4 regions of the Kitasatospora sp. NPDC087861 genome follow, and region 3 is predicted to be linked to each of the others. Evidence: riboswitches for the same ligand, from Rfam matches in the RefSeq annotation. Region 3 holds a riboswitch; each other region holds the start of a gene.
What was found. Region 3 has a riboswitch for cyclic di-AMP ahead of ACIOJE_RS21215 (NlpC/P60 family protein). Riboswitches for the same ligand answer to the same signal wherever they lie in the genome.
Positions count from the first base shown of each region.

Region 1 (5,311 bases), on a different contig from region 3:
GCTGACCGCGCTGGGCCGGCCGATGCCGGACGAACTCGCCGGGGACTTCGGGGAGTTCGAGGACGCGGCGGCGGAGGCGGCGCTCGACCTGTACGGGGAGTGGACGGCGCCCGGGCTGCCGCGGCTGCTGGTGACGGAGTTCCCGGACCTCGCACCGGAGCCGGGGCAGGAGGAGATCGACACGTATCTGGCGGGGCTGGCGCAGGAGTGACGTGTGCAGGAGTGACGTGTGCGGGCGCGGCGTGTCTGAGCCCGGCGCGTCCGGGCGTGATGTGACGGAGCCCCGGCCGCGCGGTGTGCGGCCGGGGCTTCGCGGGTGCGTCAGGGGTTGAGGCCGCGCTGCTGGAGCCAGGTCTCCGGGTCGACCGGGGCGCCGCCGCCGGGGCGGACCTCCAGGTGCAGGTGCGGGCCGGTCACGTTGCCGGTCGCACCGACCTTGCCGATCTGCTGGCCGGAGCCGACCTTGCCGGAGCCCTTGATGATCGAGGAGAGGTGGCAGTACCAGATTTCGGTGCCGTCGGGCAGCGTCTCGACGATCCGGTAGCCGTACGAGCCGGACCAGCCGGCCGAGGTGATGGTGCCCTGGCCGACCGCGTAGACGGGGGTGCCGGTGTCGGCGGCGAAGTCCAGGCCGGTGTGCAGGTGGGCCCAGTAGCGGGCGCTCTGGCCGTAGTGGGCGGAGAGGTTGTAGTCGCGCACCGGCAGGGTGAGGGCGGCGGCCTTGGCCCGCTCGGCCTCGTCGGCGGCCCGCTTGGCCTCGGCCTCCTTGGCGGCGGCCTTGGCCTCCGCCTCCTTCGCGGCCTGCACGCGGGCGCCCTCCTCGGCGGCGGTGCGCTGGCTGTCGGCCTGCTGCTGGATGCGGGCGGCGAGCGCGAGGCCGGGGTCGGCGGAGAGCGCGACCGGGGTCTCGTCCGGGGCCTCGATGGCGGGGGCGGCAGCCGGGGTGGCGGAGGCGAAGCCGGTGGCGCCCAGGGTCGCGGCGACGGCAGTGACGCCGAGCAGCGGGGAGGCCCCACGGGTCTGACGCGGCATCCGGTGCCGGTTGGTCTCGACGTCCGGGCCGGAGTGCTCGGGGCTGTCCGAGCCGGGGTGGTCGAGGAGCTGGGTACCGGCTGCGGGGCCGGCCGGGTGTGCCGGGGTGTGCGTCGACGCCACGGAGGCGCGCTCCTTTCCTTCCTTCGCGCCTACCGGGTTAGCTGACGGGTTCGGAGCAGGAAGGTCTCCTACGGCCGGGCCGGAGCCCTGCCGATTCACCCCAAGGAACGTGGTTCCCCGGCTCCCTGACCTGCCCGGAGGCCGGCCGGCGGGATTAGGCGACGGCGCACGGTGCCGTCTGGGTACGGCGTTGACGACCGCGCTGCGTTATCAAACGTTAATCCTAGGAGGCCCTGATTCCAAGCCGTTCGCTCGGGACGACCGGAGACGGGCGGGGCAATCTGGGACACGATGGGCGTTTTGCGACCCTTGACCACCATTGACGCCACCTAACATGATCGGACGTCAACGAACGACCCCCCACCTGAGTACTCCTACTCATGTGCGGCCCGGCCGCGCCGCCGCATTCTGGCGCCATGAACGCACCGATGCAGTCACGCACGACGGCCGCGTACCACCTCCAGGCCGTACTGTCCTTCGCGCTGTCCGGCAGCGCCCTCGCCGTCGGAATCGCCTACCTGCCGGTCGGCGGCTGGACCCGGGCCTTCCTCGGCATCGGCCTCCTCTACACCGTCACCTCCTCCTTCACGCTGGCCAAGGTGATCCGCGACCGGCAGGAGACGAACGAGATCGTCACCCGGGTGGACCAGGCCCGGCTGGAGAAGCTGCTCAGCGAACACGACCCGTTCAAGGTCGAGGGGGCCTGAGGGGCGGACTCCGAGGGTCGGCACTCCGACTGCCTGCCGAGAGCTTGACGGCTAAGGCTATTAGCCTTAGCTTTATGGCTATCGGCAGAACGGCCGATGACCCGCACCGGCGGTCCCAGGAGGCCCACCATGAACGCCACCAGCGCCCCCAGCACCCAGTACCTCGACGTCCACGGCGGCCGGATCGCCTACGACGACACCCGGCACGGCGAGGGCACCCCCGTCGTCCTGCTCCCCGGGATGCTCGACACCCGCGCCGCGTACCGGCACCTCCGCCCCCTGCTGACCGCCGCCGGCCACCGGGTCGTCACCATGGACCTGCGCGGCTTCGGCGAATCCTCGATCGTCTGGGACGACTACTCCCCCACCGCCATCGCCGCCGACGTCCTCGCCCTGCTCGACCACCTCGGCATCGAGCGCGCCGTCCTGGTCGGCAACTCCTACACCGGCGCGACGGTCGTCAAGGTCGCCGGGGACGCCCCCGCCCGCGTCGCCGGCATCACCCTGCTGGACGCCTTCATCGAGAACCCGCCGCCGAACGCCCTGATGCGCGGCGTCGTCCGTGCCATGGGCGCCGCGCTCGTCCACTGGCCCGCCTTCTGGGGCCTGTACCACCGCAAGCTCGCCTTCCCCGGCGCCAAGCCCGCCGACTTCGACGCGTACGTCGACGGACTCGTCGCCGCGCTGCGCACCCCCGGCCGCAAGACCGCCACCCGCGGGCAGGTCGCCGGCGACTCCGCACCGGTCGGCTGGACCGAGGCCGTCCGCTGCCCGGCGCTCGTCGTCATGGGCAGCAAGGACCCCGACTTCCCCAAGCCGGAGGTCGTCGCCGACCGGCAGGCCTCGGCGCTGGGCGCCCGGAAGGTGATGATCGAGGGGTCCGGGCACTACCCGATGGCCGACAACCCGCAGGCCACGGCCGACGCCCTGCTGCCCTTCCTCGCCGAACTCGCCTGAGCCGACCCGGCCCCGCCGCCCCTTCCACCGGAGAGACCGCACCCATGCCCCGAGTAGGACTGACCCCCGACCAGGTCGTCGGCCACGCCCTCGCCCTCATCGACGAGCAGGGCCTCGACGCCCTCACCCTGGCCGCCGTCGCCGCCCGGGCCGGGGTCGCCACCCCGTCGCTGTACAAGCACGTCAGCGGCGGCCTCGCCGAACTGCGGCGGCTGATCGCCGTCCGGGTCACCGAGGAACTGGCCGACCGGCTCGCCGAGGCCGCCGTCGGCCGCAGCGGGGACGACGCCGTCGCCGCCGTCCTGCGCGCCTACCACGCGTACGCCACCGAGCACCCGCACCGCTACACCGCCCTCCCCCAGGCCCCGCAGCCCGACGACGACCTCACCCACGCGGCGGCCCGGCTGGTCGGGGTGATCATCGCCGTCCTGCGGGAGTACGGCCTCGACGGCGCGGAGGCGATCCACGCCGCCCGCACCGTCCGCTCCGTCGCCCACGGCTTCGCCTCCCTCTCCATCGGCGGCGGCTTCCAACTCGCCGAAGACCTGGCCACCACCCAGAACCGCCTCATCACCGTCCTCACCACCGGCCTCCGCACCTGGCCCACCCCCTGACCCCACCGACTTCCCCGGCCAGCGCAACAGACCGAGAAGTCGGACTCGCCGACTTCTCGCGCAAGGCAAGCGCGAAGCGCACCTGACATGGCCGGCGGGCCCACACGCACGATCGGGCCGGGACGAGAAGTCGGCGGGGCCGACTTCTGGTGGCGGGTGGGGGTGGGATGGCGGGGTGGTGTCGAACTGGTTGTCGGGGGCGGTGGGGGTGGACGGGTTAGTGTGGCCGGGCTGACTGGTGGTCATGACCGGGGACCGCCGACCCCTTGGCGGAGGTCCACGTGCCCGCACTGCTGGCGAGGGCGCGGCGGTGGTACCGGCGACTGCTGGACGGGGACGCGCGGGCGGAACGGAACGCGCTGGGTGTGCTGCTCGGGCTGACGGCGGTGCTGGGCCTGCTGCCGATCGCGCTGCCGTACAGCTGGCCGCCGTCCGCGCTGGTGCTGCCGCTGGTGGTCGGCGGGCTGCTGCTGCGGCGCGGGCAGTTGCTGGTGCTGGTGTGCGTGGCACTGGCGGGTGGTGTGCTGGGCGCGGTGGTGCAGGACCCGCGCGGGGTGCGGATCGGGGTGACCCTGGTGCTGGCCGCGACCGGGGTGACGGTGCTGGCCGCGAACCGGTTCCGGCACCAGCTGGGCCTGCGCGGGACGCAGGGCGATTCGATGCTGCTGGAGCTGGCCGAGCACACCCGGGCACTGGCCCGGCTTCCGGAGCGGCTGCTGGACTGGCACTTCGACAGTGCGCTGGCACCGGCCGGCGGCACCTCGTTCTCGGGGGACTTCCTGCTGTGCGCCCACCGTCCGGAGGAGGACCTGCTGGAGCTGGTGCTGGTGGACGTGTCGGGCAAGGGCAGCCGGGCGGCGGCCCGCTCGACGCACCTGTCGGGCGCGTTCGCGATGCTGCTGGGCCGGGTGCCGCCGGAGGCGTTCCTGCCGGCGGCCAACGACCACCTGATGCGGATGGGCTGGGAGGACGACTTCGCGACGGCCGTCCACCTCGCGCTGCGGCCGGCGACGGGCGACTACCGGCTGTTCAACGCCGGCCATCCGGCGCCCGCGCAGTACTGCCGGGCGGACGGCGGCGGCTGGGAGCGGTCGGGCCACGGCGGCCCGGCGCTGGGCCTGGTGTCGGGCGCGCCGTATCCGGCGGTGTCGGGACGGCTGCGGCGCGGCGACTCGCTGCTGCTGTTCAGCGACGGCGTGGTGGAGGTGCCGGGCCGGGATCTGGACGAGGGGGTGGGCCGGCTGCTGGCCGCGGCCGAGCCGGTGGTGCGGACCTGGCGGACGCAGCAGCAGCTCACCCGGGGTGCCGCGGAGCGGCTGGTCCGGACGGTGGCGCCGGACGCGGCGGACGACCGGACGCTGGTGCTGGTGAGACGCCTGGGCCCCCATTCGGCCGCTCCAGCACCCGCTTGAGAAATGAGGTATTAAGAATTAAGTGCCCGTTCGGGCACCCCTAGGGCACCCACCCCCTCGGAGCGGAAAGGCCGGGTATCCCGATGGACCTGACCTCGCCGTGGGCCTCCCCCTCCGAGGACGAGAGCCGGACGCCGCGCAGCAGTCCCACCGCCCGCAGCGCCATGCGCTGTGTGCGCTTATTACTCGGCTGCACCACCGCCGCCGACCTGCTCGGCACCGTCCTCGCCGAGGGCCCGGGCTGGATCACCGGCGAGGGATCCGCGCTCTACCTGCTGGATTCCGTCGGAATGCTCCGGCTGACCGCCTCGCACGGGCTTCCGGACTGGGCCCACGAGCGCTACAGCACCGTCGATCCGGCCAGTGACCTGCCCGCCGCGATGGCCCTGCGGCTGCGCCGCCCGTACCTGCTCAGCCCCGAGCACACCAGCATCGACTACCCGAACAAGAACGCCGGCATGGGCAC
Region 1 covers NZ_JBIUUS010000016.1:178,609-183,919, reverse strand. The annotation lists gene ACIOJE_RS23235 (hypothetical protein) at 1-211, shown strand, start outside; gene ACIOJE_RS23230 (M23 family metallopeptidase) at 322-1,155, opposite strand; cyclic di-AMP (ydaO/yuaA leader) riboswitch at 1,168-1,326, opposite strand; gene ACIOJE_RS23225 (YiaA/YiaB family inner membrane protein) at 1,584-1,862, shown strand; gene ACIOJE_RS23220 (alpha/beta fold hydrolase) at 1,992-2,819, shown strand; gene ACIOJE_RS23215 (TetR-like C-terminal domain-containing protein) at 2,864-3,433, shown strand; gene ACIOJE_RS23210 (PP2C family protein-serine/threonine phosphatase) at 3,715-4,845, shown strand; gene ACIOJE_RS23205 (SpoIIE family protein phosphatase) at 4,929-5,311, shown strand, end outside.
Region 1: it holds a riboswitch for cyclic di-AMP, as region 3 does, so the genes downstream of both, ACIOJE_RS23230 (M23 family metallopeptidase) here and ACIOJE_RS21215 (NlpC/P60 family protein) in region 3, are expected to answer to the same signal.

Region 2 (5,311 bases), on a different contig from region 3:
GCCGGCCTCCGGGGTGTATGACCGGCACCTGGGCGCCCGCCGCGGGCCGGTCCTACCGTCCACCCCCATGAGACGCACCCCCACGAGCGCCACCCCCACGAGACCCGGAGCGCCGAGACCCCGCACGCCGAGACCCGGCACGCCGCGCCGCACCCCCACCGCGCTGTCCGCCGTCCTGCTCACCCTCGCCGCCCTCCTCCTCGGCACCCCCACCACGGCCCAAGCGGCCGCCACCGCGCAGGCCGCCACCGCGCAGACCTCCGCCGCCCAAGCCGCCGCCGCCCCCCTCGCCCTGGAAGCCACCTTCCCCGCCCCCGGCAACGGCTGGGCCAAGGTCGAGCGCTACCTCGACACCACCCCCGGCTTCCGCGCCGAGCAGTACCCGGCCGACGGTCGCGGCGACCAGGACGGCGCCCGCCGAACGTACTTCGGCGGCACCGGCGAGCCCTACTCCGGCCGCTTCCTGCTGTACTCCGCGACCGGCTGGGACGCCGGCGGCCGCCAGACCCCCGTCCTGCTGGTCCACGGCGCCAACGACAACGTCGACCGCGCCTGGGCGAACCCGGCCGAGAGCGGCACCTGCGGCGCCTCCGCCTGCCCGTCCACCGGCCTGGCCCAGTACCTCGCCGGCACCGGCCACCGGGTGTTCGCCATCGGCTTCGCCCACAAACAGGGCGACAACCTGCTCCAGGCGCAGACCGTCGGCGACGCCGTCGCGCTGATCCGGGCCCGGCTCGGGGTCTCCCAGGTGGACGTGGTGGCGTGGAGCAAGGGCGAGGTCGCCGCCCGGGCGTACGTGTCCTCGGTGCGCCCGTCCTGGGGGAGGGCGTACGCGGGCGACGTGCGCCGCCTGATCGCCCTCGGCGGGCCGAACGGCGGGCTCGACTACGTGTACGCGCACGGCTGGTCCTTCGACCTGGCCGCCTGGCCGGCCTGCGGCGGCACCGCCAACGCGCCGTCCCCGCACCTGTACATGACCTGCTACGGCACGTACACCGCGCAGCCCTGCCTCGGCGTGCTGCCCACCGGCGGCCACGACTGCTACCCGGGACAGCGTCAGCTGCTCGCCCGCTGGGACGGCCGGTACGGGGTGGACGGCACCTCCCAGGACTGGTGGACCACCTACTACGGCGGCCAGGGCTTCTACACCTCCGGCCAGGGCATCCAGGCGGCGATCGACGCCGGGTCGCTGATCGCGCCGCTGCAGCAGGCCGGAGTCCCGGCGTCGGTGCGCACCTACCTGCTCGCGGGCGGGTCGGCCGACATCCCGGGCGTGCTCAACGAGAACCGGGGGCCCAGCGACGGCATCGTGTTCACCGCGAGCGCCCTGGACACCACCGGTGTCGCGACGATCGGCGGCACCCGGCTGCTCGCCGGTCTCAACCACCTGGAACTCGCCTGGGCGCCGGAGGCCGAGAGCCAGGTCGACGGCTGGCTCGACTGATCCCTTGGTCCGCTGATCCGCTTCCGATCCGCTGCTTCCCTGGTCCGCCGATCCCTTGATCGACCCCAACGGATCCACCACACAGCGTCGTTGATCGACACCACTGTGAGCTGTGCGACAACCGACCCGGCCGGGTTGTCCGTTCACGTACGGTCTGCCTAGCCTGCAACGGTCGTTCGCTCTCGCGGACTCCGCCGCCGGGACGCCGAGTCCTGTCCACCCGCCGGTCGGCAATCGAGCACCACAACGGACAGGAGCGGGGGAACCAAGGTCAGCGCCCGGCCCGTACGCTCCCGCGTGCGGGCCGTGGCTAGGGGTGAAGCCGCTTCCACCGGCGGCCGGGCCACCTCCGCCCGAATCCGACAGCTCACCTCGCAGGCGTCGCAGAGGACACTCCCATGCACCAGCCTGCCCGTCGCCGCGCGCCGCGTCACGCCCGCCCCTCCCGCCGGGGCCGCAGCGCCGCTCTCGCCGCCACCGGAGCGTTCGCCATCACCGGCGCCGGACTGTTCGGCCTGCCGGCCGTCACCGGTGCCCAGGCCGCCACCGCTCCGACCGTCACCCAGGACCGGCTGGCCCCGGCGACCATGGTCGCGACCAAGGCCACCACCGCCTCGCTGACCCTGCACTCCTCGGCCTGCTTCACCGCGAAGACCGTCGGCGTGGGCGTCCGGGACGCGTCCGGCGCCAACCTCGACTTCCCCGGCAACGCCTCCAACGCGCGGATCTGCCCGAGCGGCCTGAACTTCACCAGCGGCGCGCGCACCCTGCCGGCCGGGACGTACACCCAGTTCGGCTTCTGGCAGGACCTCGGCGGGGCCTGGCACAACCTGCCCTCGCAGCAGCTCGTGGTCTCCAACGCCCCGGCGCCGACCTCGACTCCGACCCCGGCGCCGACCGCGACCGCGACCGCGACCTCGACCCCGGCTCCGACCGCGACCTCGACCCCGGCTCCGACCTCGACCCCGGCTCCGACCGCGACCTCGACCCCGGCTCCGACCTCGACCCCGGCTCCGACCGCGACCGCCACCCCGAAGCCGACCGCCACCCCGACCCCGAAGCCCTCCCCGACGAGCAGCCCGAGCGCCACGGCCAGTCCGTCGCCGAGCACCCCGGTCTCCCCGGTCGCCGGCAAGTCGCTGACCTGGTCCGACGAGTTCAACAGTCCGATCAGCTGGGGTTCGCGCTGGGTCGGCGACAAGACCAGCTCGTACAAGTACGGCAACCACAACCCGGACGACAACAAGCTCGACTGGCTGAACAAGAACAACGTCAGCGTCGCGAACGGGGTCGCCACCTTCACCGCCGCGCCGAGCGGCAGCACGCTGGAGAACGGCAAGCAGGCCTGGAACACCGGCTTCCTGACCACCGAGGGCTCCAGCGAGGGCTTCCAGGTCAAGACCGGCGACTACGCCGAGACCCGGGTCAAGCTGCCGTCCGGCTCCGGCGCCTGGCCGGCCCTCTGGACCTGGAAGAACGGCAACGGGGAGGTCGACTCCTTCGAGTACCACCCCGACAACCCGAACCTGCTGGAGCTGACCAACCACGTCAACCCCGGCAACCCCAAGTACTACACCGACGCGAGCGCGATCGCGAAGGACCAGTGGGTGACCATCGGGACGTATTACGGCGCCACCTCGGTGGACTGGTACGTCAACGGCGTCAAGGTCTTCTCGGACGGCAAGGGCGTCGGCGCCAACTGGTCGGCGTACCTGATCCTCAACCTGTCGGTCGGCGCGGGGCAGTACCACCCCGCGCCGCAGGGGACCGCCCCGATCACCTTCGCCGCCGACTACGTCCGCGTGTACCGGTAACCAGTAATCGGTAACCGGGTGCCGCTACCCGCGAACCGGTGACCACCGCGTACCGGTGACCGCCGGCCGGGCCCGGTCAGGAACCGGCAGCCGTCTCGACCACCGTGAGGTCGAACGGCTGCCGGTTGTTGCGCTCGTTCCGGTCGTCCGGGCTGCGCACCGCGACCGCGCCGCCACCGAGCCGGCCGACCGGCAGGCCCGGGTCCAGCCGGACCGGGACGAGCGCGGTCGCGGTACGCAGCGGGGGCAGGCCGGGCCCGAAGACGCACCGCACCTCGCGGCCGTCCCGCAGCACCTTGCAGTCGGACGGGAAGTACGGGCCCTCCGGCGTCACCCCGTCCGGTAGCGTCACCACGACCGTGAACGGCGAGGCGGTGGTGTCCGGGCCGCCGTTGGCCACGAACGCGTGGACGGTGGTGGTGCCGCCGGGCGGAGCGGCGTCCGGGTCCATCCGGACCACCTCCAGGTCGGAGTGCGACGGCGTGGCGGCGACGCTGACGTCCACCGCCGGCCGCGGCTCGGGCCGCCGCAGCGCCCAGGACGGGCCGGCGGCCAGCGTCGCCGCCGCGCAACCCGCCGCCACGGCCGCGACGAACCAGGCCCCGCCGAACCCCCGGCGCACCGGTTCCCCGTACGTCGACTCCCCGTACGCCGAACTGCCGAGCGCCGCGTGGCCGCGACCGGATTCCCCGTAGCCCCAGTCCCCGCAGGCGCCCACCCGGAAGCCGCCGTCCCGGAAGCCGCTGTCCCTGAGACCGCCGTCCCTGAGACCGCCGTCCCCGTGTCCAGAACAGCCGCGCCCCGCATCGCTGCGCTCCATCGCCGCTCACCCGTGCCCTTGCGTTCCGGCGGCCCGCGCCGTCGCGGGCCGCGTCCGCACCAGGGTGGCCGAGCCGCCACCGGGGGTACGGCGCAACCCGCCCGCCGTCCGCCCGAACGGGCGAACCCGCGCACGGGAAGTCGACCGGTCCGACGTCCCCTGCAGCAGCGTCGTTCTGGCGAGGCGTCAGGGTGCGAGGACCTGCCCCAGCCGGGTCGCGATGTGGTGCATCACCGGCACCAGCGAGGACGCGCCGGTCTGCTCCTCCAGCGCCCGGATGCGGGCTTCGGGGCCGGACACCGACAGGGCGGTGGGCGTCGGTGCGCCGGGGACGGCGAGCGCGATGCAGCGGACGCCGATCTCCTGCTCCTGGTCGTCGACCACGTAGCCGCGCTCGCGCGCCTCGGCGAGCTGCTGCAGCAGCTCCTGCGGGTCGGTGACCGTGTACTCGGTGTGCGCGGGCAGCGGGTTGGGGCCGAGGATGGCGCGCGCCTCGTCCTCGGGGAGCTGGGCGAGCAGCGCCTTGCCGACGCCGGTGCAGTGCGGCTGCACCCGCCGGCCGACCTCGGTGAACATTCGCATCGAGCGCCGCGACTGCACCTGCCCGACGTACACCACCTCGCCTCCCTCCAGTACGGCCAGGTTGGCGGTCTCGCCGGTGGCCTCCATGAGTTCGGCCAGGTACGGGCGGGCCCAGCTGCCGAGCAGTCGTCCGGCCGTCTCGCCGAGGCGGATCAGCCGGGGGCCGAGCGTGTAGCGACGCGCGGTGTCCTGGCGGACATAGCCCTGCTGGACGAGGGTACGAACCAGACGGTGGATGGTCGGCATCGGCAGGCCGGAACTGGTGGAGAGCTCGCTGAGCGTGGCCACGCCGCCGGAGTCGGCCAGCGCCTCCAGCAGCTGGAAGGCGCGCTCGACGGACTGCACGCCGCCGGTCGCGCGGTCCGTGCTTGTCGTCGATGCTGTGTCGGGGGTCGGAACCACCGGCGTTCCCTTCGCTGTCGGGGAGGAGTAGAGTCCCGGCGATCACATCAACAAACCGTTGAAATTCTGTATCGCGGAAACTAGTCTCCACCTTACAGAATCGAACTCGCCGACAGGTGGGTTCCGATCAAGGAAGTTCCCACCGGAGCTCCCTTCGCCAGGCTCAACCGCTTAGGAGTGTCCTGCCCATGGCTACAGATCAGGGACCCGTCGGCGCCTCCCCTGCCGCTCCGGTCGTCACTGTCGCCG
Region 2 covers NZ_JBIUUS010000005.1:117,229-122,539, forward strand. The annotation lists gene ACIOJE_RS09980 (esterase/lipase family protein) at 68-1,444, shown strand; cyclic di-AMP (ydaO/yuaA leader) riboswitch at 1,674-1,840, shown strand; gene ACIOJE_RS09985 (hypothetical protein) at 1,843-3,258, shown strand; gene ACIOJE_RS09990 (hypothetical protein) at 3,335-4,078, opposite strand; gene ACIOJE_RS09995 (IclR family transcriptional regulator) at 4,265-5,062, opposite strand; gene aceB (malate synthase A) at 5,251-5,311, shown strand, end outside.
Region 2: it holds a riboswitch for cyclic di-AMP, as region 3 does, so the genes downstream of both, ACIOJE_RS09985 (hypothetical protein) here and ACIOJE_RS21215 (NlpC/P60 family protein) in region 3, are expected to answer to the same signal.

Region 3 (5,311 bases):
TGGGCCTGGCCGGGCAGCCCGGGGCCGGCTCCGGGGCCTCGGCCAGCTGCTCGGCGGTCAGCGGCCGTCCGGCCAGTACCTCGGCGGGGATGACACCCCAGCGCTGCTCGTACCGCTGCTCCGCGCAGAGCTGGGCCTGGCCGGTGCCGTAGAGCGGGTTGAGCCCGGCGGCCGGGCCCAGCAGGAACACCAGGGTGTTGACCGCGATCAGGGCGTAGGTGACCACCGGGGCGGGCACGGCCGGGCGGTCGCCCCGCGCGTCGGTGTGCCCGGGGGCGGTCAGTGCCATGCGGCCAAGCATCCCTCCGGCCAGGGCGTGTGACACCGCCTTGTACGGCAGGTGGACTAGCCCTGCGGTTCCCCTGACCGGTGGCCGGGATGGTTGCCTCAGGCAATAGGCTTGGGGCGGGCATTCCCGCCTCCCGCCGCCGACGCCGGGGCTCCGGGGGGAGCGCCTAGCCCACCCAGGGACCACCCGAGAGGACCCCCGATGACCGTCCCCGCCCTGACTGCCGAGACGCGCTGGCGCTGCACCCCGTGCGGAAACCTCACCCGCTTCGACCTGACCCGCACCGCGCGGGTCACCGAGTTCCTGCACTTCGACCTGGCCGGCGAGTCCAAGGTCGAGGAGACCGAGGTGCTGAGCGAGACGGTCGAGTCGGTGCGCTGCCGCTGGTGCAACGCCGTGGACCAGGTCGAGCTGGTGGCCCGTCCGGGCGCCGAGGGCGCGGAGGCCCCCGCCGAGCAGGGTTGACGCCCGACGGTCCGGTGGACGGGTGCGCGGCGCGCCCGGCCACCGCACTGGGACAATACAGACAGGACGCACAGAACGTGACGACAGGGGCGGCGGCCGCGGGCCGTGCCCCGTAGGACCAGGATCGGAGCCGAGGACGTGGTGGACGCAGCGAGGGAGCCCGCCGAAGCGCAGGGGCTTCAGCCCGCTGCGGACGCGCAGGCGCCGGCCGCGGACGCGGCCCCGTCCGAGTCCGCGGCCCCCGGCGGGGCGGCGGACTCCGGCGAGCGCGGTGGCACCGACGGGTCGGCGGAGGCGGAGCTGGCCGTCGAGAAGCTCGACCGGCCGCTGCCCGAGGGCGTGCGCCGGCGCGTGGTCGGCCTGGCCTCGGACGCGCTCGGCGGACTGCCGCAGGGCGAGCTGCCGCAGAGCCTGCGCCAGTACGTCAAGTTCACCCCGGCCCGGCGGGCCAAGTACGCGGCCACCGCGCTGGCCGCGGCGCTGGAGTCGGAGCCGGCCTTCCGGGTGCGGATAGCGGAGCGGCTGCGGCTGGGCCAGCCGGACCTGGTGAAGGCGTTGGAGTCGGGCAGTGTCCCGGGCGCCGCCGATCCGATGGACGTCGCGGCCGCCGCCTACCTGGTGCGCTCGGCCGGTTGGAGCCGGCTGGTCGCCGAGGCCGGGGAGGAGGCCGAGCGGGCCGGTGCCGAGGGCGCGGTCGCCGAGGCCGCCCGGCTGGTGGAGAAGCTGCAGGCCGAGCTGGCCGAGCTGCGGGCCGCCGCGCGGGCGGACCTGGACCGGCAGCGCGCGGAGTCCGAGGACGTCCGCCGGGAGGCCGAGTCGCTGCGCAAGAAGGTGCGCTCGCTGGAGAGCGACACCCGCCGGGCGCAGGCCGAGACCCGGCGGGTGGCCGGGGAGCTGGAGGCCGCGAAGGCGCAGGCGGCGGCCGAGCGCGGCGCCGCGGAGACCGAGGCCCGGCGGTTGCGGCACCGGGTCGGGGAGCTGGAGACCGCCGCCGAGCAGGGCCGCCGGTCGGCCCGCGAGGGGCGCAGCGTCGAGGACATGCGGCTGCGGCTGCTGCTGGACACCGTGCTGCAGTCGGCACAGGGGCTGCAGCGGGAGCTGGCGCTGCCGGTCTCGCAGATCCGCCCGGCGGACCTGGTGGAGGCGGTGGTGCCGGAGTCGGCCTCGCCGCACGACGTGGCCCGGCGCGGCCTGGCCGACGACGATCCGGCGCTGCTGGACCAGCTGCTGGCGATCCCGCAGGTGCACCTGGTGGTGGACGGCTACAACGTGACCAAGACCGGCTATCCGGCGCTGCCGCTGGAGCAGCAGCGGATCCGGCTGCTGGGCGGGCTGGCGATGCTGGCCCAGCGCACCCAGGCGGAGGTCACCTGTGTGTTCGACGGGCAGGACCTGGACGTTCCGGTGATCATGGCGCCACCGCGCGGTGTGCGGGTACGGTTCAGTCGGACCGGGGAGACCGCGGACGAGCTGATCCGTCGTCTGGTGCGGGCCGAACCGCAGGGCCGGCCGGTGGTGGTGGTATCCACCGACCGGGAGGTCGCGGAGGGCGTGCGGAAGGCGGGCGCGCGCCCCGTGGCCTCCGTTCTGCTGCTGAACCGGCTGGCCCGGCCCTGACCACTGTCCGGGCGGGATGATGCCTGGTCAGCGCCCTGTTTGCGAGGGTGTGCACATCCCGTGAATTCAGCGGGGGAAATGGAGTTCACGCCTTCGGGGGAGTGGCAAAACGCGTAGATCTTCACTAGGGTCTGGCGTCAAACCTATTTTCCGGATTCTCACCTGATCGGGTGAGGCCGATGGAAGAAGGAGCAGTTCCCTTGGCCTCCCACCGCCGTCCCAAGCAGCCGAGCCGCGCGCGGGTCTCCGTGCTCACCGCCGCCGCTGCGACTGCGGTCGCACTCTCCGCGCAGGTCGCCGCGCATGCCGCGCCCCAGCCGAACAAGAGCGACGTGAAGGCGCAGATCGACCAGCTCCAGCAGGATCAGGAGCAGGCGGCGGAGAAGTACAACGGCGCCAAGGAGCGGGCCGACCAGCTCCGCAAGCAGGCCGACCAGCTGCAGGACCAGGTGGCCCGCAGCCAGGACCAGATGACCCAGCTCCAGACCGGCCTGGCCGGGGTGGCGGGCGAGCAGTACCGCACCGGCGGGATCGACCCGTCCGTCCAGCTGATGCTCTCCTCCGACCCGTCCGGCTACTTGGAGAAGGCCTCCACCGTCCAGCAGGCCAGCACCAGCGAGACCGAGGCGCTCAAGGGTCTGCTGGACCAGCAGCGCCGGCTGGACCAGGAGAAGACGGAGGCCGCCGCCGTCCTGGCCTCGCTCGACTCCACCACCAAGGACCTGAACCAGGCCAAGTCGGACGTCAACCAGAAGCTCAAGGCCGCGCAGGACCTGCTGAACTCGCTCAGCGCCTCGGAGCGCGCCGCGCTGCGCGCCCAGCAGACGCAGGACGACCGGGCCTCGCGCGGCAGCGAGCGCACCGACCTCGGCAGCCTCCCGCAGGCCGGTGGCTACGCGGGCGTGGCCGTCGCCAAGGCGATGAGCAAGCAGGGCTCGCCGTACGTGTGGGGCGCCACCGGCTCGAGCACCTTCGACTGCTCGGGCCTGATGGTCTGGGCGTACGGCCAGGCCGGCATCTCGCTGCCGCGCACCTCGCAGGAGCAGGGCAACGTCGGCACCCGGGTCACGCTGGACCAGGCCCAGCCGGGCGACCTGGTCATCTACGGCCCCGACCGGCACCACGTCGCGATGTACATCGGCAACGGCATGGTGGTGCACGCGCCGCACACCGGCGACGTGGTGAAGGTGATGAAGGCCGACGCGATGCCGATCAACACGATCCGCCGGGTCTGACGGCCCGACACGCCCGTTGGCCCCGCCCGGGCCTGTGATCCGCGCCACCCTCCGACCGGGGGGTGGCGTTCGGGTTTGCCCGCCGGGCGAGCACATCGTGAAAGACGATCAGCTTTGCGTGTGGCAGTGATCACCATCTGTCATATTCACCAAAGAACTTTGGTCTTCTTCCGTCTTTTTTCTGACAAGGATTTGAACGGATCACGGTTCAGTTACTAGGGTCGTGCTTCGAACCACCGCACTGTCGATCGCCCAGCCGGGGTGGCGGCGGTGGTTTCCGTCGAGTTCGCGACGCAGCGGGGCGGGCCGTGTGCCTGCCCGACGGGGAGCCCAGCAGTCGGGGGCGCTGTCGAGCGGAGCCGGGGAACCACGTTCCTCCGGGGTGAATCGGCGCCAGGTCGGCCGGTGGAACGGCCGTGAGGCGTCGTAGGGCATGCTTCCGGCCCGAACCCGTCAGCTCACCCGGTAGGCGGCGCAGGAAGAAGGAGTCCGCCTTCGTGGCGTCCCATCGTCGTCCCAAGCCCGCCGGCCGCGCCCGGGTGTCGATCCTGACCGGCTTCGCCGCCGCGGCGGTCGCCATGTCCGCGCAGTCCGGTGCCCACGCGGACCCGCAGCCGACCAAGGACCAGGTCAAGGAGCAGGTCGACCAGCTCTACGAGCAGGCCGAGGTCGCGACCGAGAAGCTCAACGGCGCCCAGGAGAAGCAGCAGCAGCTGCAGAAGCAGGTCGCCGGCCTGCAGGACCAGGTGGCGCGGCAGCAGGCGCAGGTGACCGACCTGCAGGGCGGCCTGGCCGAGATCGCCGGCGAGCAGTACCGCAACGGCGGCATATCCCAGACCGTCCAGCTGATGCTCTCCGCCAGCCCGGACAACTTCCTGAGCCAGGCCGACACCCTGAACCAGGCCGGCAGCACCCAGAAGGGTCAGCTCACGCAGCTCCAGGAGGAGCAGCGCAAGCTCGACCAGGTGCGCTCCGAGGCCCAGGGCAAGCTCGCCGAGATGGAGAGCACCACTCAGCAGCTGAAGGCCGCCAAGGACGAGGTCCAGGGCAAGCTCAAGGCCGCGCAGGACCTCCTCAACACCCTGACCGAGCAGGAGCGCCAGGCGCTGCGCGCGGCCGAGGAGAAGGCCGCCGCCGACGCCAAGGCCAAGGCCGACGCCGCCGCGAAGGCCGCTCAGCAGCAGGCCGCCGCCCAGCAGAGCGCCGACCGCTCCTCCCGCGACACCAGCCGCACCGACCTGAGTGCCCCGCAGACCTCCGCGCCGACGGCCCCCAAACCGGCCGCAGGCAGTTCGCGCGGTGCCGCGGCGCTGTCCATCGCCGCCTCCAAGCTCGGCACCCCGTACGCCCGCGGCGGCACCGGTCCGAGTTCCTTCGACTGCTCCGGCCTGATGGTCTGGGCGTTCAACCAGGTCGACGTGTCGCTGCCGCGCACCTCGCAGGAGCAGGCCAACGCCGGCACCCGGATCGGTACGGACCTCTCCCAGGCCCAGCCCGGCGACCTGCTGATCTTCTTCGGCGACGCCCACCACGTGGGGATCTACGCCGGCAACGGCCAGGTGCTGCACGCCCCCAAGCCGGGCGCGTCGGTGCGCTACGAGGCGGTCTCCAACATGCCGCTGACCTCCATCGTGCGGGTCTGATCCCCGCTCAGGTCCTGACCGGCCCGGCCTTCCACCACGGAAGGCCGGGCCTGCGGCTTTTC
Region 3 covers NZ_JBIUUS010000014.1:174,061-179,371, reverse strand. The annotation lists gene ACIOJE_RS21235 (rhomboid family intramembrane serine protease) at 1-289, opposite strand, end outside; gene ACIOJE_RS21230 (hypothetical protein) at 491-754, shown strand; gene ACIOJE_RS21225 (NYN domain-containing protein) at 1,055-2,371, shown strand; gene ACIOJE_RS21220 (C40 family peptidase) at 2,572-3,606, shown strand; cyclic di-AMP (ydaO/yuaA leader) riboswitch at 3,941-4,093, shown strand; gene ACIOJE_RS21215 (NlpC/P60 family protein) at 4,104-5,249, shown strand.

Region 4 (5,311 bases), on a different contig from region 3:
GCCGCCACCCTGCTGATGCTCGCGCTGCCCGGCTCGGCGTACATCTACCAGGGCGAGGAACTCGGCCTGCCGGACGTCACCGACCTGCCGGACGAGGTCCGTCAGGACCCGTCGTTCTTCCGCAAGGCCGGGCAGGACGGCTACCGCGACGGCTGCCGCGTCCCGATCCCGTGGTCCGGCACCGAGGCCCCGTACGGCTTCGGCCCGGTCGCCGGCGGGCCGTCCTGGCTGCCGCAGCCGACCGAGTGGGCCGCGCTGAGCGTCGAGGCGCAGACCGGCGACCCGGAGTCCACCCTGGAGCTGTACCGCAGCGCGCTCGCCGTCCGCCGCTCCCAGGCCGATCTCGGCGCCGGGACGGACGTCGAGTGGCTGGACGGCCCCGAGGGCACCCTGGCGTTCCGCCGCGGCTCCTTCGTCTGCACGGTGAACGCCACGGGCGAGCCGGTCCGGATAGCGGCGCCCGGAAAGCTGCTGCTCTCCTCGGTGGAGCTGGTGGCGGACGGCGACGAGACGGTGCTCGCACCGGACAGCACCGGCTGGTGGGCGGTCTGACGTGGTTGCAATAGGCTCTGGGACCGTGACTACGGCGCGACTCTCAGACATCGCGGCGCAGGCGGGGGTCAGCGAAGCCACCGTCTCCCGCGTACTCAACGGCAAGGCGAACGTCTCCGCCGCCACCCGGCAGATCGTGCTGGCGGCGCTCGACGTGCTCGGCTACGAGCGGCCGACCCGACTGCGCCAGCGCAGCGCCGGCCTGATCGGGCTGATCACGCCGGAGTTGAGCAACCCGATCTTCCCCGCACTGGCCCAGGTGATCGAGCAGGTGCTCAGCCGGCACGGGTACACCCCGGTGCTGTGCACCCAGACCCCGGGCGGGTCGACCGAGGACGAACTGGTCGAGATGCTGGTCGACCGGGGCGTGGCGGGCATCGTCTTCGTCTCCGGGCTGCACGCCGACTCCACCGCCGACCACGACCGCTACGCCCGGCTGACCGGGCGCGGGGTGCCGTTCGTGCTGATCAACGGCTACAGCGAGCGGATCGACGCGCCGTTCATCTCGCCGGACGACCGGGCCGCGATGTGGATGGCCGTCCAGCACCTGGCAGAACTCGGGCACGAGCGGATCGGGTTGGCCGTCGGGCAGCGGCGGTATGTCCCGGTGCTGCGCAAGATCGAGGGCTTCACGGCCGCGATGCGCGAGGTGCTCGGGCTGGGCGGGGAGGAGGCCGAGAACCTCGTCCACCACACGCTGTTCAGTGTGGAGGGCGGGCACGCGGCGGCCGGCGCACTGCTCGACAAGGGGTGCACGGCCATCGTGTGCGGCAGCGACATGATGGCGCTCGGAGCGATCCGCGCGGTGCGCCAGCGTGGGCTGTCGGTGCCGCAGGACGTGTCGGTGGTCGGCTTCGACGACTCGCCGCTGATCGCCTTCACCGAGCCGCCGCTGACCACGATCCGCCAGCCGGTCGAGGCGATGGCCACGGCGGCGGTGGACGCGCTGCTGGAGGAGGTCGGTGGAAACGCGGCCCAGCGCGGGGAGTTCATGTTCCAGCCGGAGCTGGTCATGCGCGGGTCCACGGGGGCTTGCGCGCGCTGAGCGTAGACGGAGGACGGGCGAACGGGCCCCGGGAGAGCGGTTGCTCTCCGGGGCCCGTTTCGCGTGTCGCGGGTGCGTCGGGTCAGCCCTCGTGGTCCGTGGAGGGGCGCTGGGGGAGCCGCCGGCCGTCGAGCGCGTCGCCGGTCCGGGTCTCGGTGCGGCGGCCGCGGGCCAGGTAGTCGCGCAGGACCAGTTCGACGGCGTCCTGGGGGCTCTTGGTGCCGGAGAGCATCATCGCGTCGATTGCGAGGTTCGCGTCGAGTGTGACGGTGACCTGGGCCATGGTGACTCCTCCTCTGCTGCGGAGCAGCAGCATGCCCGCTGGCGCGGGCTTTGACCATGGCCCCTGGTCGTCGGGGGCGGGATGCGCCGGAACCCCCGGAGGAGCGACCAGACTCTCCCCGGGGGCGGGCGACGGCTGACAGGTGACAGATGATGAAATCTGTTATCTGTTATCTGTCAGCCGTCATCTGTTACCTGTTCCTTGTCGCTCGCCCGTCGTCCTCAGACCCGGCCGGCGAAGTCCGGGGCCCAGTTGGCGACGGTCTGCAGGCGCACGCCCGAGCTCGGGTTGGCGGCCTCGACGTACTGGCCGCCGCCGATGTAGATCGCGACGTGGTAGACGCCGGAGTCCTTGCCGTTGTTGGACCAGAACAGCAGGTCGCCCGCCTGGAGGCTGTCCAGCGAGACGTGGGTGCTGGCGGCGGCCTGGTCGGCGGCGACGCGCGGGACGGAGACGCCCGCGGCACGCAGCGCGGCCTGGGTCAGACCGGAGCAGTCCCAGCCGCCGTTGCCGGTGCCGCCGTAGACGTAGGCCTGGCCGACCTTCGACTTGGCGAAGGAGACCGCGGCGGCCATGCTGCCGGTGGCGGTCTGGGCGGGGGCCTGAGTCTGCGCCTGGGCGGCCGGCTTCGAGGCCGGGGCCTGGCTCTGCGCGGCCGGCTTGGCGTTCACGGCACCGCCGTTGGAGGTCTGGCCGGACTTCTGCGAGCGGTCGAACCAGGTGAAGCCCGAGCCGGACTGGTCGGCCTGCGCCGACTGCTGGGCCGCCTGGCCGCCGTCCTTGAACGACAGGCGCTGGCCCGGGTAGATGGTGTCCGGACCCTCGGTCAGGGTGCCGCGGTTGAGCTCGTACAGCCGCTGCCAGCCGCCCTGGACGTTGTTCTTGTCGGCGATCGAGGACAGCCAGTCGCCGGCGGCGACGGTGTAGTCCCCGCCCTGGGCCTGGGCGTTGCCCTGGGCCTGTGCCTGGTCCTGGGCCGGCGCGGCCGGCTTCGAAGCGGGCTTCGTGGCGGGGGCCTGGTCCTGCGTCGGCTTGGCGGCCGGGGCAGCGGGCTTGGCGGCAGGCTTGGCGGCGGTCGAGCCGGTGGTCGAACCGGCCGCGGTGTCGACGGACGCCGCGGCGCCGCCCTTGGTCAGGCCGGCCTGGACGGAGCACACCGGCCAGGCGCCCGGGCCCTGCGAGGCGAGCACCTTCTCGGCGACGGCGATCTGCTGGTCCTTGGTGGCCCGGTTGGCCTGCGGGGCGTAGGCGGTGCCACCGAAGGCGGCCCAGGTGCTGGAGGTGAACTGCAGGCCGCCGTAGAAGCCGTTGCCGGTGTTGATGCTCCAGTTGCCGGTGCTCTCGCACTGGGCGACCTTGTCCCAGGTGGCGACGGAGGCGGCGGAGGCGGTGCCGGAGGTGAGGCACGGGATGCTGAGGCCGACGCCCGCGACGCCGATGGCGGCGATCACGCGTCGGGTGCGGCTGGACAGACGGGTGCCGTTGGTGGGCAGCATGAAGACGCGGTCCTCTCCCACGCCTGCGAGGTGAGCTGTCGGATTCGGGCTGGAGTTGCCCGGCCGCGCTGTGGGCGCGGCTTCACCCCTAGCCCTGAACCGTTCCGAAGAGCGGTCCGGGGCGACTTACCTGTGGGTCCCCCGCTCCTGCCGTGATGCGTTTTCGCGCTGCCAGGACATCCGACGGCAGGACTCGGCGTCGCGGATGAACTGGGTCCGTGTGGCCACGAACGGGGAGCACGTTAAGCAGACTTAAGTTCAAACTGCAAACACCTGTGATGCACATCACGGTTTGGTGAGAAGCGCCATTTCCCTAACCCATCATGATCGGAAATGACCGTTTTTCGGCAACGTCGCTATAGGCGTACGTAACTGTCTGAGCTTCAGGGAGTGAGTGACGGCGCGTCGGGTCGCATGAGGGCATAGGCGCGGGAAGGGGGTGTGGGTGCGCCTCGACAGCCGGGGGGTACGCCAGGCGGCGGCGAACAAATGCGAACAGAACGGACATTACTCTCATTCGCCCCTTAACTCCCGTACGGGACAAGCCGAAAGGGCCCGGAACGCTACCGTCCCGGGCCCTCTCGGTGCGCGTGGTGTCCGTTACCGGTCGGCAGGCCCCTCGGCGGCGGCGTGAGCCGCGTGGGCGGCGCGACCGGCGTGGGTGCCCTCGGCGGCCTCCGCCTCCGCCTCTGCGGCGGCCTCGGCCTCCGGGGAGGGTGCGGGCAGCGCGGCCAGGTAGGTGGAGGCGATCAGCTGGCCGACCGTCGGGTAGGCGCCCAGCGGCGCGGCGGACGGGCAGCCGGTCTCCTCGGCGGCCGCGGCGAGCAGCTCCGAGTCGGCCTCCGGCCCGATCACCAGCGGGGCCAGCGCCGGGCGCTGGGAGCCGGTCTCCTTGAGGTGGTTGACGGCCGCGGCGACCGAGCCGGGCACGTCGAGCGCGGCGGGGACGACCGGGACGGCCAGTCGGGCCGCCAGCAGGACGCCGGTGATGCCGGCCGCCGCGGCGGCGTCCTCGCCGCCGACGGTGGTGAGCACCACGCCGTCCGCGGCGGTCGCGATGGCGAACAGCCGGGCGCGGTCGGCCCGGGCCAGGCCGGCCTCGGACAGTCGCACGTGCACGGCCTCGGCGAGCAGCGGGTGCGGGCCGAGCACGTCGGTGACGGGCGCTCCGTACTCCGCGGCGAGGGCGTGAAGTTCGGTCAGGAATCCGTGCGGGCCGGGTACCAGCGGTACCAGGACCGGTGCGGGCAGGCCGGCCTCGGCGGCCATGGCCAGCAGTTCGGCGACGGTGTGCTCGTCACCGCCGGTGCTCTCGGCGGCGTTGCCGGGGAGGTAGCCGACGGCGGTCTGGACGCCGCCCTGCTCGCTGCGGACGATCGACAGCAGCTCCTCGACGACCGAGCGGGACTCGGGCCCGGCGGTCGCGGGCACGGCGAGCACCAGGGCCGGGGAGCCGGCCGGGATCTCGGGGCGCTCGGGGCGGCGGTGGCGCCCCCGCGCACGGGAGCCTGGACTACGGACGGGCAGTGGCGCGCCCGGGATGGCTGCGGTGCTCATGCCGGAGATCGTAGGACATCGGCCCGTCAGGCCTGCAGTCGGCTGCCGTTCGGGTTTCGCGTGGTCATGGTGCGTGCGCCGCGCATCCGGTGTGCCGTCCGGGTGGTTTGCCCGCAATTCGGACATATCTCCCCCTGGCCTCGGATGGTCACCGCCAGTTGCCATGACGTGTCCGACGGGGCGTCGAGTTGCGACTGTGGCGCGTGAGATGTCTCACAGCTTGAGGTTCGCTTGACGGAGGGTCACGGCGGTGCGACTCCCGGCGCCGGAAGATCAACATTCAGCGGGGAAACGCTCACGGCCGGTTATCGGAGATCTGGCGATTCACTCGACTATGTCCGTTTACGTACCGTCAGGAGAAGGGTCCGTGAAGAGTTC
Region 4 covers NZ_JBIUUS010000005.1:318,736-324,046, forward strand. The annotation lists gene ACIOJE_RS10830 (glycoside hydrolase family 13 protein) at 1-552, shown strand, start outside; gene ACIOJE_RS10835 (LacI family DNA-binding transcriptional regulator) at 578-1,597, shown strand; gene ACIOJE_RS10840 (hypothetical protein) at 1,680-1,880, opposite strand; gene ACIOJE_RS10845 (transglycosylase family protein) at 2,102-3,397, opposite strand; cyclic di-AMP (ydaO/yuaA leader) riboswitch at 3,384-3,546, opposite strand; gene ACIOJE_RS10850 (hypothetical protein) at 3,977-4,933, opposite strand.
Region 4: it holds a riboswitch for cyclic di-AMP, as region 3 does, so the genes downstream of both, ACIOJE_RS10845 (transglycosylase family protein) here and ACIOJE_RS21215 (NlpC/P60 family protein) in region 3, are expected to answer to the same signal.